DNA from 2 places in the Pseudoalteromonas pernae genome. Region 1 is predicted to be linked to the other one. Evidence: predicted binding sites of a transcription regulator. Region 1 holds the regulator's gene; the other holds the start of a gene.

Region 1 (3,201 bases):
CTTGGTTGTTCTAGGGTAAGGCGAATATCTTCACCAATGGGTGTAATATCGCTAAATTGCATGGTGGGCACATCCTTCATCGCAGTAAATGGCCCAATATTTATCAGCCCCGTGGCAGTAGTGCCCATTAACTTTGGCGCAATATAAACGACATACCGATCAATTAGGTTTTGCTGAGCCATGGCACCCGCTAATGTTGCCCCCGCCTCTAGCCATACGGAATTGATTTCTCGCTCAGCCAGTAATACTAAAAGCGCAGCTAAATTAACGCGGCCATCATCCATGCCATCACAGCTTAATTCGGTTACATTGTTGGGCCACTGCGGTTGTTTATCAAGCTCTTTCACACAAACATTCGCTGTGCGTGAACGCACGATAATAATCTCACCGGGCTCTTGGAATAATGCTAGATCAGGAGTGAGCCGATATTGACTGTCGATTATTACCCGCACAGGTTGGCGCACCTCAGGGAGTACGTACTGTGCACGCGCTTTTTCATCTAAACGCACATTCAGCTTTGCGTTATCAACTAACACCGTGTCTGCGCCACTTAATATTGCGCAGTGCTCAGCTCGCCATTGCTGCACATCGGCGCGGGCAATAGGGCCTGTGATCCATTTACTTTCGCCATTGCCTAACGCAGTTTTACCGTCAATACTGGCAGCCAATTTACAGGTCACAAATGGCTTGTTACTGCGCATGCGCTTTAAAAACCCGCGGTTTAGTTTTTCAGCTTCAGTTGCCAATAAACCTGAGGCCACTTCAATACCAGCATCAGCCAGCATTTTCATGCCTCTGCCACTGACTTGTGGGTTGGGGTCTTGCATAGCGCAAATGACTTTAGCGACGTTAGCTTTGATGAGCGCGCCCGCACACGGACCTGTGCGTCCAGTGTGACTACACGGCTCCAAAGTGACATACGCAGTTGCGCCTTGGGCGTTATCACCGGCGGCTGCTAATGCGTGGACTTCGGCATGTGGTGTTCCGGCTTGCAGATGAAAGCCTTCGCCTATGATTTGGCCATCTTTAACCAGTACACAGCCCACATTAGGATTTGGGGTCGTGGTAAAACGGCCTTGATATGCGAGCTCAATGGCTCTTTGCATATAGCGCGTATCATCAGCGCTGAAGGTCATATTAGTCTCCAAGGCGGGCGATTTCTTCACCAAACTCGCGAATATCTTCGAACGAACGGTACACCGATGCGAAACGCACGTAAGCCACTTTGTCTAAACCTTTAAGGGCTTCCATGATGCACTCACCGATTAGTTGTGAGCTGACTTCTCGCTCACCGGTGGCGCGAATTTGGGATTTGATTTGGTGCACGACTTCATCGACTTGTTCTGTTTTTACTGGTCGACGTTCCAATGCTCGGTGTAGGCCATTTTGTAATTTGTCTTCATTGAAAGGTTCGCGTGAACCATCACGCTTGATCACCCGTGGCATCACCAATTCTGCACCTTCAAATGTGGTAAAGCGCTCATGGCAATCAATGCATTCGCGACGACGACGAACTTGATGCCCACCACCAACTAAACGTGAGTCGATAACCTTGGTATCTTTTGCGCTGCAAAAAGGACAATGCATAGTGAACGGGTTTCCTTTAATAACAAAGTAGCTTCAATTGCAGCCCGGAGTCGTCAAGCGCCGCGATATGGGCGCCTGTTGTTATTTCTCGATGCAGAGATTGAGGCAAAAGCCACTCAACCTAAAATGCAAAAAAGGCCGCAAAAATTGCGGCCTTTATAATACACAAACATTTGTGTAATAGCTATTTTGTGCCCTTATGCGTAAACAGGGAACTTAGCACAAATTGCTTTTACTTTTTCTTTCACTTGCGCCTGAACTTCAGTGCTTTCGATGTTATCTAGCACGTCACAGATCCAGCCAGCTAGCTCTTTTGCTTCAGCTTCTTTGAAACCACGGCGAGTGATTGCTGGAGAACCAATACGTAGACCTGAAGTTACAAACGGCGAACGCGGGTCGTTTGGTACTGAGTTCTTGTTAACTGTGATGTTTGCGTTACCAAGCGCTGCATCCGCATCTTTACCTGTGATGTCTTTGTCGATTAGGTCAAGAAGGAATAAGTGGTTGTCAGTTTTACCTGATACTACTTTGTAGCCACGCTCTTGCAGTACCGCTACCATCGCTTGCGCGTTAGCAACTACTTGCTGCTGGTACGCTTTGAATTCTGGTTGAAGTGCTTCTTTGAAAGCAACCGCTTTAGCAGCGATTACATGACATAGAGGGCCACCTTGACCACCAGGGAATACAGCGCTGTTTAGCTTTTTGTAGATCTCTTCATCGCCACAGTTAGACACGATTAGACCACCACGAGGGCCCGCAAGCGTTTTGTGTGTCGTTGTTGTGATTACGTGTGCATAAGGAACTGGGCTTGGGTATACGCCAGCTGCGATAAGACCCGCAACGTGTGCCATATCAACGAATAGGTATGCGCCTACTTTGTCAGCGATTTCACGGAAACGTGCCCAATCTACGATACCTGAGTACGCAGAGAAACCACCGATAATCATTTTTGGCTTGTGCTCAAGCGCTAGCGCTTCAACTTGATCGTAATCGATTTCGCCAGTTTGCTCGTTTAGGCCGTACTGAATTGCGTTGTACGTTTTACCAGAGAAGTTTACGTGTGCACCGTGAGTAAGGTGACCACCGTGCGCTAGGCTCATACCTAGAACAGTGTCGTGTGGCTGAAGTAGCGCTTGGAAAACAGCAGCGTTAGCTTGTGAACCTGCGTGCGGTTGTACGTTTGCGTACTCAGTGCCGAATAGCTCGTTTGCACGATCAATTGCAAGTTGCTCAACTACGTCAACATGCTCACAACCACCGTAGTAACGCTTACCTGGGTAGCCTTCTGCATATTTGTTGGTTAGCTGTGAACCCTGCGCTTCTAGTACGCGTGGGCTACAGTAGTTTTCAGACGCGATAAGTTCAATGTGCTCTTCTTGGCGAGCCACTTCTGCGTTCATCGCATTCGCTAATTCTGGGTCAAAATCTGCAATGTTCATGTTACGTTCTAACATGCTGTCTCCTAGGTGCAACGTAATTGTCGGATATGAAAGGCCGTTATTGTACGCGTAAACGGCGCGTTTGCCTATTGGCTATACGTGAGCTTATTTAAACAGGGATTGAATTTTTTTCACACCCTTAAAAGAATGATATTTTTTAATCGAATACATTTAT
Region 2 (3,201 bases), on a different contig from region 1:
CTCATCGCATAATCAAGGTAGGAGTTCTTTAACTCATCTTCAATATTAACCGGAAGGACTTCATTGGCGAGATCAGTCATTGATATCACTTTCCTTCTTATTAGCGCCTGCGGGTTAAATCACCAAGCTTCTTGCCTAGTTAGCCCTACAGACCCATTGTCGTTATTATCTCGAACCATGCTATCACATAATTTTTGTTTTTACAGGCGCTAAATTTTTGCGATTTCATAAAATCCCCCCGTATAATGGCCTGAGAAACACGAGGAAGTTTTATATGACCGAACATCAAAATGTAGACAGTGCTGAAATCGCTAAATTTGAAGCCATAGCAGAGCGCTGGTGGGACATGGACGGAGAGTTCAAACCCTTGCACGAAATTAACCCCTTGCGATTAGACTTCATCGCCCGCTACGCACACGGCTTAGCAGATAAAGAAACGCTCGATATAGGCTGCGGTGGGGGTATCTTAGCAGAGAGCATGGCGAAGTTAGGAGCACAGGTAACTGGCATCGATATGGGACGCGAGCCATTAAATGTTGCGAAACTCCATAGTTTAGAAACTGGAGTAAAAGTAGATTATCAACAAATCACTGCGGAGCAATACGCAGAGCAAAATCCAGAACGCTTTGATGTTGTTACTTGTATGGAAATGCTTGAGCACGTGCCCGATCCTCAATCGATCATTGCAAGTGCTGCGGCACTGGCAAAACCAGGCGCGAATGTGTACTTCTCAACATTAAACAAAACGACCAAAGCCTACCTTTATGCGATTCTAGGTGCTGAAAAGCTCCTTAAACTCGTGCCAGAAGGGACTCACGACCACAGTAAATTCATTCGCCCTTCAACGTTAATTCAATGGGCTGAGCAAGCGGGGCTCAAAGTACGAAATAGTGCTGGCCTAAGCTACAACCCAATCACCAAGCAATACACGCTCGGTCAAGATCTAAGCGTTAACTACATTCTGCATTTTGAAAAGCTTGCTTAGTCACTAAGCAAAAATCAATATTTGGTGTTTGCGCAAACACCTCTTACACTATATCTGGTGTTTAGTTAAAATTTAAACACCAGATATAGTGCTTGCGAGAATTTCAGTTGTGTGAATCATGTGCTAATTGATGATAAAAAAATCATTCAATCATCACAGTAAAAAATCATTAAATTTGTATTTTTTGACGTTGATTTTCAGCAATTGACAGCATTAAAAATGCTATAAGGTTAAGGACCACTAACAGACGCTAGTTATCCACAGATTGCTCATGTGATCAGCGCTTGCAAAAGGTTTCAGACCCCACTATCTTGTGAGTCACAAAGTTTAAAACACCATATCTAGTGTTTAAATGTTAAACAGTCATATTCATTTATGACTCGAGGTACGTTGCAGTGAGAGTTTATACGCCCCCTGCTCTTGTTACCTCAAACAGAGCTGAAAGTTACACTTTGACAGCTGTGCGCTATGACAACTAATTATAATTATGGGCTACGACAATGAATCAACAGTTATCTGTTAGCAAACGTGACGGACGAAAGGAAGCGTTGGATCTGGATAAGATCCACCGTGTTATTGCTTGGGCTGCTGAAGGTCTAAACAATGTCTCAGTATCACAGGTTGAATTGAAGTCTCACATCCAGTTTTATGACGGGATCCGCACGGAAGACATTCATGAAACGATTATCAAATCTGCCGCTGATTTGATCTCAAAAGATACTCCTGACTATCAGTACTTGGCTGCACGCCTTGCTATTTTCCACTTACGTAAAAAAGCATATGGTCAATTCGAGCCACCTAAACTGTTTGATCATGTTGTTAAGCTTGTTGAAGATAAGCGTTATGACCAACACCTACTCGCTGATTACACGCAGTCTGAATTTGAACAAATGGACACGTTCATTGATCACGCTCGCGATTTAAATTTCAGCTATGCAGCGGTGAAGCAACTAGAAGGTAAATATCTAGTTCAAAACCGTGTAACAGGTGATATCTATGAAAGCGCCCAGTTTCTTTATATGTTAGTTGCTGCTAGCCTGTTTTCTGACTATCCAAAAGAGACTCGCCTTGATTACATCAAGCGTTTTTATGATGCTGTGTCTCTGTTTAAGATTTCATTGCCTACACCGATTATGTCAGGTGTACGTACACCAACACGTCAGTTCAGCTCGTGTGTATTGATTGAATGTGCCGATAGCCTAGATTCAATTAACGCTACTTCTTCAGCGATTGTAAAATACGTATCGCAACGTGCTGGTATCGGTATTAACGCAGGTCGTATCCGTGCATTAGGCAGCCCGATTCGCAATGGTGAAGCGTACCACACTGGCTGTATCCCATTTTATAAGCACTTCCAAACAGCAGTAAAAAGCTGTTCACAAGGCGGTGTACGTGGCGGTGCTGCGACCCTATTCTACCCATTGTGGCACTTGGAAGTTGAGAACCTATTAGTTCTTAAAAACAACCGAGGCGTGGAAGATAACCGTGTTCGCCACCTAGATTACGGCGTACAGTTCAACAAACTCATGTACACACGTCTTATTAAAGATGGCTTTATTACCTTATTCAGTCCATCTGACGTCCCTGGTTTATACGATGCGTTTTTTGAAGACCAAGAGAAGTTTGAAGAACTGTACGTTAAGTACGAGCAGGATGAGTCAATTCGCAAGAAGCGCATAAAAGCTATCGAGTTGTTCTCTATGTTCTTACAGGAGCGTGCGAGTACTGGCCGTATCTATCTGCAAAACGTTGACCACTGTAATACTCACAGCCCGTTCGACGCCAAAGTTGCACCGATTCGCCAATCTAACCTTTGCCTAGAAATCGCACTACCGACTAAGCCTCTTAGCCATGTTAATGACGAAGAAGGTGAAATTGCCTTGTGTACACTGTCGGCATTTAACTTAGGTGCTATCGAGTCGCTAGATGAACTAGAAGAACTTGCGGAGCTCGCCGTACGCGCACTGGATAACCTGCTTGATTACCAAGAGTACCCAGTACCTGCTGCATTCAATGCAACTATGGGTCGTCGTACACTGGGTGTAGGCGTTATCAACTTTGCCTACTATCTTGCGAAAAATGGTAAGCGTTACTCTGATGGCAGTGCAAATGGGCTGACCCACAAGACGTTCGAAGCAATTCAGTATTACCTGATGAAAGCATCAAACGAATTGGCGAAAGAAAAAGGCGCTTGTCCTAAATTTGATGAAACCACT

The links. Region 1 encodes NrdR, which represses ribonucleotide reductase genes. Its sites were predicted from a motif close to AAACACNANATNTNGTGTTT; they were not measured.
Region 2: the regulator NrdR is predicted to act here: its motif matches at 1,316-1,335, upstream of nrdA (class 1a ribonucleoside-diphosphate reductase subunit alpha).

The regions. Positions count from the first base shown of each region.
Region 1 is NZ_JBDODM010000005.1:21,249-24,449, forward strand. It holds gene ribD (bifunctional diaminohydroxyphosphoribosylaminopyrimidine deaminase/5-amino-6-(5-phosphoribosylamino)uracil reductase RibD) at 1-1,148, opposite strand, end outside; gene nrdR (transcriptional regulator NrdR) at 1,138-1,587, opposite strand; gene glyA (serine hydroxymethyltransferase) at 1,785-3,041, opposite strand.
Region 2 is NZ_JBDODM010000001.1:358,741-361,941, forward strand. It holds gene gyrA (DNA topoisomerase (ATP-hydrolyzing) subunit A) at 1-80, opposite strand, end outside; gene ubiG (bifunctional 2-polyprenyl-6-hydroxyphenol methylase/3-demethylubiquinol 3-O-methyltransferase UbiG) at 275-985, shown strand; gene nrdA (class 1a ribonucleoside-diphosphate reductase subunit alpha) at 1,486-3,201, shown strand, end outside.